DNA from 2 places in the Tsukamurella soli genome. Region 1 is predicted to be linked to the other one. Evidence: riboswitches for the same ligand, from Rfam matches in the RefSeq annotation. Region 1 holds a riboswitch; the other holds the start of a gene.
The links. Region 1 has a riboswitch for fluoride ahead of ABD908_RS11550 (MFS transporter). Riboswitches for the same ligand answer to the same signal wherever they lie in the genome.

Region 2: linked by a shared signal. The riboswitch ahead of ABD908_RS20015 (universal stress protein) and the one ahead of ABD908_RS11550 (MFS transporter) in region 1 are both predicted to bind fluoride.

The regions. Positions count from the first base shown of each region.
Region 1 is NZ_BAABFR010000030.1:32,888-38,777, reverse strand. It holds gene der (ribosome biogenesis GTPase Der) at 1-432, shown strand, start outside; gene ABD908_RS11565 (MFS transporter) at 419-1,723, shown strand; partial or broken gene ABD908_RS11560 (AAA family ATPase) at 1,726-1,893, shown strand; gene ABD908_RS11555 (DUF4253 domain-containing protein) at 2,392-3,174, opposite strand; fluoride riboswitch at 3,539-3,630, shown strand; gene ABD908_RS11550 (MFS transporter) at 3,719-4,756, shown strand; gene ABD908_RS11545 (MutS-related protein) at 4,753-5,890, shown strand, end outside.
Region 2 is NZ_BAABFR010000081.1:17,316-23,205, reverse strand. It holds partial or broken gene ABD908_RS20045 (DUF2339 domain-containing protein) at 1-71, opposite strand, end outside; gene tsaD (tRNA (adenosine(37)-N6)-threonylcarbamoyltransferase complex transferase subunit TsaD) at 137-1,171, opposite strand; gene rimI (ribosomal protein S18-alanine N-acetyltransferase) at 1,168-1,671, opposite strand; gene tsaB (tRNA (adenosine(37)-N6)-threonylcarbamoyltransferase complex dimerization subunit type 1 TsaB) at 1,661-2,290, opposite strand; gene ABD908_RS20025 (fluoride efflux transporter FluC) at 2,318-2,680, opposite strand; gene ABD908_RS20020 (fluoride efflux transporter FluC) at 2,677-3,168, opposite strand; gene ABD908_RS20015 (universal stress protein) at 3,165-3,752, opposite strand; fluoride riboswitch at 3,813-3,887, opposite strand; gene ABD908_RS20010 (TetR/AcrR family transcriptional regulator) at 4,037-4,651, opposite strand; gene ABD908_RS20005 (alpha/beta fold hydrolase) at 4,715-5,578, shown strand; gene ABD908_RS20000 (VOC family protein) at 5,599-5,890, shown strand, end outside.

The sequences.
Region 1 (5,890 bases):
AAGTGGGACCTCGTCGACGAGGACCGGCGGCTGCAGCTCGAGAAGGAGATCGATCGCGAGCTGGTGCAGCTGCCTTGGGCGCAGCGGGTCAACATCTCGGCGCACACCGGGCGCGCTGTCCAGAAGCTGGTGCCTGCGATCGAGACCGCGCTCGAGTCGTGGGACAAGCGTGTCTCGACCGGCCGGCTGAACAACTGGCTCAAGGAGGTCATGGCCGCGACCCCGCCGCCGCTCCGTGGGGGCAAGCTGCCGCGCGTGCTGTTCGCGACCCAGGCCGGGACCCGGCCGCCGACGTTCGTGCTGTTCAGCACAGGCTTCCTCGAGGCCGGTTACCGCCGGTTCCTGGAGCGACGGCTGCGGGAGGAGTTCGGCTTCGAGGGATCGCCCGTTCGGGTCAACGTGCGCGTCCGTGAGAAGCGTGCCAAGAAGTAGCGAGCTGACGCCTCCGAGGGCCTGGGTGGCCGCGTGGTGCGCCTGGGACTGGGGTTCGGCGGCGTTCAACGCGGTGATGACGACGTTCGTGTTCACCGTGTACCTCACCTCCTCGGTGGGTAAGCACCTGCCGGGGCCCATGAGTGCCACCAGCTGGCTGTCCTGGGCGATGGCAGCCGCGGGCCTGCTCGTCGCGGTGCTGGCGCCGGTGATGGGGCAACGCTCCGATGCGGCCGGCAGCCGGAAGCGCTCGCTGGGCGGGTGGAGCCTGCTGGTCTTCGTGTGCACGCTGTGCTGCTTCTTCGTGCGCGACGACTACCACTACCTGTGGCTCGGGCTGTTGCTGCTCGCGGTAGGCACGGTCTGCTTCGAGCTGTCCAACGTGCCCTACTACGCGATGCTGCGGCAGGTCTCGACGCCTGCCACCGTCGGGCGCGTGAGCGGCGTCGGCTGGGCGTGCGGGTACCTCGGCGGGATCGTGCTGCTACTGGTGTGCAACTACGGCTTCATCGCCGGTGACGGTGGCCTGCTGGGCGTCCCCACGGCCGACGGGTTGAACATCCGGATCGTCGCGGTGCTCGCGGCGGTGTGGTTCGGGGCTTCCGCGCTGCCCGTACTGCTCGTCCTGCCGCGGGAACCGCGCCGGGACGACGTGCCGCGACTCGGCATCGTCGGGTCGTATCGCGCGGTGTTCGCCTCGATCGCCGAGCTGTGGCGGGCCGACCGGCACGCCGTGGTGTTCCTGCTCGCCCAGGCGCTGTTCCGGGATGGGCTGGCCGCGGTCTTCACCTTCGGCGCCGTGCTGGGCACCACCGTGTACGGCATGTCTGCGTCCACGGTATTGGTGTTCGGCGTGGTCGCCAACGTGTTCGCGGCCGCCGGCGCGCTGGTCGCCGGACGCTTCGACGACCGGTACGGCGCCAAGCCGGTGATAGTGGTGTCGCTGGTCGCGATGGCCGTCGCCGGGTGCGCCCTGCTGGCGGTCTCGGGGGAGCTGATGTTCTGGGTCTTCGGGCTGATGCTCACGATCTTCGTCGGACCCGCCCAGGCGTCGGCGCGCAGCTACATGACCCGCCTCACCCCGCCCGGGCACGAAGGGCGGATGTTCGGGTTGTATCAGACCACGGGGCGGGCGGCGTCGTTTCTCGCGCCCACCCTGTTCGGTGTGTGCGTCGCCCTGTTCCACGCCGACCGGGCCGGCATCGTCGGGATCATCGTCGTGCTGCTCGCCGGGCTGGCCGTGCTGTTCATCGTCCGGCCCGCCCGCGACCGGGCGCTGGACCCTGCGTAGCGATGTTCATCGAGCGCGCGTACGTGCGGCCCGAGGCGCGGGCGGAGCTGCCCGCGTGGGTGCGGGGCGTGCCCGCGCTGGCGCCCGTGCTCGACGGTGCCGGGTTGCGCTTCACCGCGCCCGTCACCTTCCTCGTGGGCGAGAACGGTTCCGGCAAGTCGACTCTGGTCGAGGCGATCGCCGAGCAGTACGGCCTGGACTCCCGGGGAGGGCGTGCCTCGGTGCCCGGCGGCAACCTCGGCACCCCGAAGACGCCGCTCGGTGAGGCGCTCACGCTGGACCTGACCTTCGAGGGACGGCGGTTGCGGCGGGCGCCGCGGTCGTCACGTTGCCTGCGGCTCGCCGAGACGCTCGGCCCGCTGGTCGACAGCGGGTCGCAGGTGATCTGCGCGACGCACTCGCCGATCCTCACCGCGCTGCCGGGAGCGCAGATCGTCGAACTCACGGAGCAGGGCCCCGTCGACGTCGCCTGGCGCGACCTCGGGATCGTCGCGCACTGGCGCCGGTTCCTGGACCGCCCCGAGGCGTACCTGTCTGCACCGCCACCCCGGTCGCCGCGCACGCGGGGCGCGGAGCCGGACGCGGACCCCGAGATGCCGCGCGCGACATCGCGTCGCGGGTGTGGGACCGCCTACTGCGTGACGAGTGAGGCGCTCGCTACCGGTGCGTCAGTCCCACCAGAAGTCCCAGTGCAGCCACTCGGACAGGCCCTCGGCGTACTGGTCGGCCGGCAGCCCCTGGTCGATGTTGTCGGCGCAGAAGGCGTAGTGCTCGCCCAGGATCGCCTGGATCTCGTCGGCGCCCTGCGGTAGGCGCGACAGCTGGACGGTCATCGTGTCGAAGCCGAGGCCGATCAGCACGGCCCCGAACCGGTCCTCCCATGAGCGCAGCACGGCGGTCAGCTCGGCGCCGCGTAGCTCGGAGTTGGTCGCGCCGATCCAGCCGAGGGCGGCCGGGACGTCGGCCGGCCGGGCGACGGGGACCAGCAGGAGGCCCCCCGGGTGATCGATCTCGATCTGCTCGGCCGTCAGGTCCGGCCCGGGGATCGGCGCTGCGAGGGCCGTGACCGGGTCGGGTTCGGTGGAGTCGGGGTCGGTGTCCGGGTAGTCGGGCTCCTCGTCGGCGACCGCCTGCGCGGTGAGCACCGTCAGCGCCTCGATGGTGCGGTCGTCGGGGCCGGTGAACTCGCCGTCGAGCCAGGGGCGGGCGAGATCGTCGTCGTCCAGGCCTCGGGCGCGAACCGGCCACAGCCCCGTCTGCGGGAAGGCCGCCGCGAGCTTGCGGACCAGCGACTGCAGCTGCTCGACCTCGAGGATGTCCTCGGTGATCCAGGCGACGGGGCCGGGGTGGTCGGCCTCGGTCGCGGTGACGACGCGGCCCTTCGGGAGGGGGACGCCCCCGACGGTGGGCGTCGCCTCGGTGGGGAGGGTGCCTGCGGTGGAGCGGAACATCGGATATCCCTTCGTCGCGGAACTGCCTCGCGGCGAGCCTATCCGAGAGGGTGTCCGGAGTCCGGCAGACGACGGACGCGAGTCGGCGATGGGCCGGGCCGACACGTCGTAGTGGAGCAGCGATGACGTCGGACCAGCATCATGTCGGATTCGTCGATCGACTGGAAGCCGCGGACAGATGGAGCCGTCGAAGGCGAGACCGTCTGCGAAGACGCTCTCGTCGAACGAAGGCAGTCTCAGTGGGGGTAGTCGGCGGCAATCGCGAGGATCTCGTACCTGTTGTCAGGGTGCGGCATGCTCGCCACACCACGCCCTGCGTGAACCCTCCGATTGCACTGCAGAAATCGATACGAATGCGGTACGGTCCAGATGCGGCGATGGATCTCCGCCGAGCCGACCCGGACCAGTTCTGGACGGCTGAACCGCCTGCTCGAGGCTGATGGCTCCTTCCACGTGGGAGGAGTGTGTGCCAGTGCGGGCCGATACTGTTCAACCGGTCAGGGACGGATCGACACGCGGCATCTGGAGTGTCGGCGCCGCTTCATTGTTCAGCGACGCGAGCCACGAGTCGGTCACCAGCCTGCTGCCGACGTTCCTCGCTTCCACTCTGCACAGCGGCCCGGCCGTGCTGGGTGCTGTGGACGGTTTCGCCGATGCGCTCACCGGGCTGGCGAAGCTCGCCGGCGGACCGCTGGCAGCCGACCCGCGGCGGCGTAGCCGGATCGCCGCCGGTGGCTACCTCGGTACCGCCGTCGCGACCGCGGCGATCGGGATCTCCACGGCCGCTTGGCAGGTCGCCGTTCTGCGCGCGGTGGCGTGGTCCTCCCGCGGACTGCGCTCACCGGCGCGAGACGTCCTTCTCACCACGCTGTCGACTCGAGCGGGTTACGGTCGGGCCTTCGGTGTCGAGCGCGCCGGCGACAACGCCGGCGCGATCGTGGGCCCGCTGCTGGCGTCTGCCCTGGTGGTCGTCGTCGGCGTCCGGCAGACGATGATGCTGTCGATCGTGCCGGGCGTGCTCGCCGCCGTCGCCATCTCGGTCGCGGCGCGCGACGCCCGCCGCACCATCGTCCGGGAGGAGGCTCGGCGTGCCCTGGCGTTCAACCTCGCGGCGCTACGACGGGCGGGCTTCGCGCGCACGCTGATACCGATCGCGTCGTTCGAATTCGGCAACGTCGCAACGACGCTGCTGATCCTCCGGGCCACGGACCTGCTGCACACGGGCGAGCGCGACCTCGCCGCGGCGACCAGCATCGCGATCCTGCTCTATGTCCTACACAACGCCGTAGCCACCGTCTGGTCGATGCTCTCGGGGATCCTCGCGGACCGTGTCGGCGCCCGCCCCGTCTTCGTCGGCGGTACCTGCTGCTACCTGATCGGGTACGCGGCGTTCGCCGTCGGACCACACGCCCTCGCGGGCCTGGCTGCGGCGTTCGCCCTCGCCGGCGCGGGAATCGGCGCGGTCGAGACCACCGAGTCGGCCACCGTCGCGCGCTCGCTCCCGGAGGAACTGCGGGGCAACGGGTTCGGGGTGTTGGGCCTCGTACAGTCGTTCGGGGACCACGAGGCGGTGATGGGATGACCCTCCGCAGCATCATGTTCCGCGACCCCGACCCCGACGCCGCGTCGACGGTCGACGACACCGCACCCGCCTACTTCGCCGACCTCAATCTCGATCAGGTGGTCTCGGCCGTCGTCGCGGGCCGCGAGCGATACGCGCTCGAACCGTACTTCTACACCCCGCTGCCCACCGCGGCCGACGTCGAGTTCCGGCATGCCGTGTTCCAAGACCTCGAGCGCAGCGCGGAGCTGCACGAGGCGGCCGGGGAGTTCGCCGTGCGGATGCGTGCGGTCCGGGACGGCCTGGAGCGCGCCGAACAGACTCGCGACCGGCACGAACGCAACGGCTGGTTCCTCGAGGCCGCGCGTGGTTACGTCGATGCGGTGCAGCGGTTGGATCGGCGTCTGGCGCAGGTCGTGATGCTCTCGGAGGGGCTCCGTGATCTCCGCGACGAACTCTCGGACCTGGCGTTCGCCACCGAGTTCACCGAACTGGAGGCATCGGCGGGCGCTGTCGCGGATGCCCTTACAGGCGTGCGCTACACGGTGCACATCAAGGGATCCCACGTCCGAGTCAGCGCCTACGAGGACTCGGACGACTACGAGCAGGAGGTGACGGCGGCGCTGGCGCGGCTGAGCCCCGACGACGACGGCGAGCCGTCTACCCGGCGCACGCGGATCGGGACGATGAACCCGGTGGAGGAGACGATCCTCGGCCTGGTCGCGGAGCTCGAGCCGGCGGTGTTCGCCGAACTGCAGTCGTTCTGTGATCGGCATCGGCAGTTCGTGCAGCCCCAGGTCGACCTCCTCGAACGCGAGATCCAGTTCTATCTCTCGTATCTCGACTTCGTGGCGCGCACGGCTCCGGTCGGTGGCGGCTACACCTACCCGCAGGTGTCGGACGACACGGTCATGGTGCGTGCCCGGGACACATACGACCTGTCGCTGGCGATCCTGTCGTCCGGCAGTGGTTCCCCGATCGTGACCAACGACATCGTCGCCGAGGGACCGGAGCGCATCGTGGTCGTGACCGGGCCCAATCAGGGCGGTAAGACGACGCTGGCCCGCACGTTCGGGCAGCTCTTCCACCTGACCGCGATCGGCGTCCCGGTGCCGGGCAGGTCGCTCACCATCGGCCTGTGCGACACCATCGCCA
Region 2 (5,890 bases), on a different contig from region 1:
CACGCCAGGCGCCGGACGGTGATGTCGAGCTCGACCGCGAGCCGGTCGAGACGGGGGCGGGTGTCGTTCATACCCTCCACCGTTCCGTGGCGGCGGCCGCGATGGATGCGTACGACTACTCGAGCCGCATGGGTGGTTACAGCCGGCTGGTGGCCACCGACAGACCGGGCGAGGTGGCCACGGACAGCGACGACGGCGTGGGATCCCGATCGATCACATGCGCACCGAGCGTCGCGATCATCACGCCGTTGTCCGTGCACAGCCGCGGCTTAGGCACCCGCAACTCGAAACCCGCTGCGTCGCACCGCTCCTGCGCGAGCTCGCGCAGCCGCGAGTTGGCAGTGGCCCCGCCGCCCAGCACGATCGTCTCCACGCCCACATCCTGCGCCGCGCGGATCGCCTTGAACGTCAACACATCCGCGACCGCCTCCTGGAACGACGCGGCGATATCCGCCAGGCCCAGCTCCCGCCCCGCGGCGCGCTCGGCCTCCACGTGTCGCGCCACGGCCGTCTTCAACCCGCTGAACGAGAAGTCGTATCGAGCGTCCTGCTGCCTCGTCATGGCGCGCGGGAACCGGATCGCGTCACGGTCACCGCTGCGGGCGAGCTCGTCGATCACCGGTCCGCCCGGGTAGCCGAGTCCCAGCAGGCGCGCGACCTTGTCGAAGGCCTCGCCCGCCGCATCGTCGACGGTGGTGCCGAGCTCGGTGATGGGCTCGGCGAGATCCTCGACGTGCAGCAGGTGCGTGTGTCCGCCGGAGACGAGCAGCGCCACGCACGCCGGCATCGGCCCGTGCTCGAGGGTGTCGACGGCGACGTGCCCGCCCAGATGGTTGAGGCCGTAGAAGGGCACGTCCCATGCCGCGGCGTACGCCTTGGCCGCAGCGGCACCCACCAGCAGGGCCCCCGCCAGCCCCGGCCCGACGGTGGCGGCCACCGCGTCCGGCCGCTCGACTCCGGCCTGCGCGAGCGCACGCCGCATCGTCGGGACGATGGCCTCCAGGTGCGCGCGGGACGCGACCTCAGGCACCACTCCCCCGTACCGGGCGTGCTCGGCGACCGACGAGGCGACCTCGTCGGCCAGGAGTTCGCACGTCCGGCTGCCGACGTCCCAGCGGACCAGGCCCACGCCGGTCTCGTCGCACGAGCTCTCGACACCCAGGACGATCACTGCTTCTCCTCTTCGGCCGGCGCCGGGCGGCGCATCGTGTAGGCGTCCGCGCCCGACGGCCGGTAGTACCGCTTACGCAACCCCACCCGCTCGAATCCGACCCGCTCGTACAGCTCGATCGCCCGGTCGTTGTCGGTGCGGACCTCCAGGAACAGGGGACCGCCGTGGGCCTCGGCGTCGGCGAGCAGCGCGGCCAGCAGCGCCCGGCCCACGCCCCTCCCCTGGTGGGCGGGGTCGACGCCGATCGTGTGGATCTCCGATTCCGGCTCCGCCGCCGAACCGAGCAGGCCGATCGCGGCGTAGCCGATCAACACCTCGCCGTCGCGGGCCGCATAGACGCGCACGTGCGGCTGCCGCAGCTCGGACACGAAAGCCCGTGCGGGCCAGGGGTCGTCGCCGGGGAACAGGATCCGCTCCAGTTCGGCGCAGCGCGGCGCGTCGGACTGCCGCAGCGGTCCGACTGTGAACTCGCGCGACGCCGAAGAGGACTCAGGCGCCACGGAACGCCATCTCCACTGCGTCGGGGCGGCGCAGGTACAGCGGCACCAGCGGCCGCGGCGGGGTGCCGATCAGCGGTGCCCCGACGGCGGCGAGGGTCGCGGGCGTCGGCGCACCTTCGGCCAGCACGCGCGCCCCGCCACCGTCGACGGTGGCGGCGCGCCAGTCACCGTCGAGCCCGAACTCGGCGGGTGCGCACACGCCGGGCCCGGCGGTCCGGACACCGTCGGCGTATCGGGCCCAGTACACCTCTCGGCGCCGCGCGTCGGTGAGCACCAGGACGTCACCGTCACCACCCACCCCGATCGCGTCCAGGCTGCACACGCCGTGCACCTCGATGCCGAGCGCGTCGCCGAACGCGGCGGCGGTGGCCATGCCGACCCGCAGTCCGGTGAACGGACCGGGTCCGCAGCCGACGATGACCGCGCCCAGGTCCGCACGCGCCACCCCGGTCTCGGCGAGGCACTCGAGGATGAACGGGGTGAGCACCTCCGCATGGCCGCGCGAATTCGTCTGGCCGCGCTGGGCGAGCACCGTCGCGGCATGCGGGGCGTGGGGGTCGAGGTCGACGACGCCCACCGTGAGCGACGGCGTGGCCGTGTCGAGGGCGAGGACGAACACCCGTGCAGTCTACTGAGCGCTCGGGTGCTACCGAGCGACCACGTACCCCAGCGCACAGGCACCCAAGGACACCAGCAGGGACACCGTGGCATAGGTGACGGCGGCGACGTTGCGTCGCTCCTGCAGTAGCCGGACCGTCTCGACGCTCGCGGTGCTGAACGTGGTGTAACCGCCGCACAGGCCGGTGGCCAGCACCGTCTCGAGCGATCCGTCGATGGAGTGGCCGGCCAGCAGGCCCGCGAGCGAGCCCAGTACGAGCGAACCCGTCACGTTCACGACGAACGTCGCCCACTGGCCCATGCGGGTCCAGCGGTATCGGATCGCGCCGTCCACCAGGAGCCGCAACGACCCGCCGAAGCCGCCGACGAGCACGACGAACAGCGCGGTCACCGTCGCACCGCCCGCCGCAGGCCCCTTCCGATCCGGCGGACCGGACTCGCCATGGCGACTCCCGCGGTGGCTGCCAGTACGCCGCCCGTGATCGTCGCGACCACGTACACCAGAGCCGTGCCGACGTCGGCACCGGCGAGCATCGTGTGGATGTCGAGCATGAACGTGCTGTACGTGGTCAATCCGCCGCAGAAGCCCGTGCCCAGCAGCAGGCGGGTGTGCCGGCGCACCCCGTGATCGGGCCCCGAGAGGACGAGCGTCTCGAGCAACACACCCAGCACGAACGCGCCGACCATGTTGACGATGAACGTCGACCAGGCGAAGTGCCCCGGCGACGTGGGCAGCAGGCGCGCCAGACCGTACCGTGCGGCGGTCCCGACCGCGCCGCCCACGAACACCAGCGCGATGCTCGTGGGACGCAGGTGCAGTGGGCGCGGCGCGGCGGACCGCGACGACGTCTGCTCCTTACGGACGAGTGGGCCGGTCATGACCGCTCACCCGTCGGCTCGACCGGAACCAGGACGATGGGCACGGTGTGGTTGTGGGCGATGACCCCCCGTGCGAAGCGGTTGCCGAAGAACTCGTCGAGCACACCGAGCAGCCCGCTGTGCGGGCTGCCGAGGACCACCGCATACGCACCGACCTCGCCGGCAACCCGCAGGAGCAGCTTGGACGGCGACTCACCGCGGGCCACGTGATAGGTCCACCCCGCTGTCACCGCCCCCAACAGCTGCTCCTTGGCGGCACGTGCGAGGTCGTCGAGGCGCTGGTCGACCAGTTCCTCCCAGTCGCCGGAGTCCGGGTCCATCGGGGTGTCGGCGAAGTCGTGGATGTGCACCACATCGACCCGGGCGCGGATGCGTTCCGCGAGATCGGCGGCGAACCGCAGGGCGGCTACGCTGGACGGATCACCGTTCCAACCGACTACCAGGTTGGGATCGCCGGGCGTGTACCGCTCGGACGTGTGGTCGACGAACACCGATCCGGATCGGTCCATCTCCACCGCGGGCGCTCCCGCACCTCCGCCGTCCGTACCACCGTCTTCACCGGACCGCGCCGTGTGGTCGGGCACCGTGTACCTCCTCCGCAGTCGCCGTCCCGGCGCGGAGTCGGCTCCGACCACCGGGACACTCGTGTCGCAGGAACTATCAGCACTGGTGCGGTTCGGGATCGATACTCCCTGGCGAGTTCCATCACCGGTGGTGAACACTACCCCGCATCGAATAGGCGATGCCACTCGAACGCGCGACCGAAAGCGCCGTGGCAGGCGTGTTTCCAGCGACGACCGGCGGACTGTGACCGATTTCACACCCGTCATCCGTGCGGCCGCCTCGCAGCTGCTGTCCGGCCGCGCGGTCAGCCCTCGAGCGGCAACGCGAGCGCCGCGATCAGGCGTTCGGCGACGGCACGCACCTCGGCACGCGCCCGATCCGGGTCGGCGGCGCGCGAGACGTACAGCGCGGACTCGTCGATCGCCCCGAGCAGCACGTGAGCGGTGGGGCGGACCGGCTGATCGGGGATCCGGCCGATCGCGATCGCGTGGTTCATGAGCCCCTCGATGACGGCGAGACCGTAGGCCTCACCTCGCGCACGCCACTCCTCCCACCCCAGGACGGCCGGCGCGTCGATGAGCAGGATCCTGCTCATCCCCGGGTCGGTGAGCGCGGCGACGACCTCGTCGAACCCACGCAGCAACGCGGCCAGCGGGTCGTCGTCGCCGGCCTCGGCGACGATCGCCATCGCGCGTCCCACCGCCTCGGCCTCGGTGTCCTCGTAGACGGCGGTGAACAGCCCGAGCTTGTCCCCGAACTGGTGGTAGAGCGCGCCGCGGCTCACGCCGGCCGCCTCGACTATCGCCTGGGTGCCCACATTGCCGTAGCCGTGCTCGGCGAACAGGCGCCGGGCGGCCGCCGTCAGGGCCGCCTTGGTTGCTGCCGTGCGGTCGGCCTGGGTCCGCCTATTGACTTCCATACAGGTTGCACGTAACTTTCATACAGAGTGTTCGTAAATCTTCGCACGAGAGCAGGCCATTCGATGCCCACCTCCTCACTCCCCTCCGGAACCGTCGAATACCGCGTCTACGGGCCCGATGGATCAGAACGTCCCCCCGTCGTCTTCGTCCACGGTGTGCTCGCACCCGCCGCCCTGTGGCACGAGGTCGCCGCCCGCCTCGGCGCGGCCGGATTCCGATGCTATGCCCCCGACTGGCCGCTCGGTTCGCACCGCATCCCGTGGGGGTCGTCGGCCGACCGCTCCCCCGCCGGTGCCGCGCGGCTGATCGCCGACTTCCTCGAGGCCCACGATCTGCGCGGCGCGACCCTGGTCGGCAACGACACCGGCGGCGCGCTCTGCCAGTTCCTCGTGGACGCGCGCCCAGACCTGGTGGGGCGGCTGGTACTGACCAACTGCGACGCGTTCGACCAGTTCCCACCGCAGCCCTTCAAGGCCACTCTGGGCCTGATGAAGTCGAAGGTGATCACCCGGATCATGCTGCCCGCCATGTGGTTCCGATCGATACGGAATTCACCACTGGGCTATGGACTGCTCGCGACCGACCCGGATCCCGCGTTCACCGCGGCGGCGATCGCCCCACTGCGCGACGCCGCGATCCTCGACGACCTCGTGGCCTTCCTCCGGCAGGTACGGCCGGCCGATCTGGCGGCGGTGACGTCGCGTCTGGAGTCGTTCACCGCTCCCGTCGCACTGGTGTGGGGCATGGCCGATGGCGCGTTCACGCCGGCGCTCGGTCGGCGACTCGCAGCGGCGATCCCGGGCGCGACGTTCACCGAGGTCCCCGGCTCGCGGACGTTCGTCGCCCTCGACCGGCCCGAGGCCGTGGTCGACGCGGTGACCCGGATCAGCGCGGTGCCGACGGCGAGCGGCCCCGATCTGTCATAGGGCGGGTGCACGATGGAGTCATGGTCAACGCACAGCGCATCCGCGACGCCGACGTCCCCGACTGGGCGCCGATCCTCCGCACCCTCCGCACCCGCTTCGAGACCGGGTCGTTCGCGGCCGGCGTCCGGCTGGTCGACGCGTTCGGCGCGGCCGCCGACGCCGCGAACCACCACCCCGAGATACTTCTGACGTACGGCCACATCGACGTGCGGTTGACCAGCCACGACGCCGGCGAGGTCACCGACCGGGACATATCCCTGGCACGGACGTTCTCGGGAATCGCAGCGGCGCAAGGCGTCTCGGCGCGGCCGA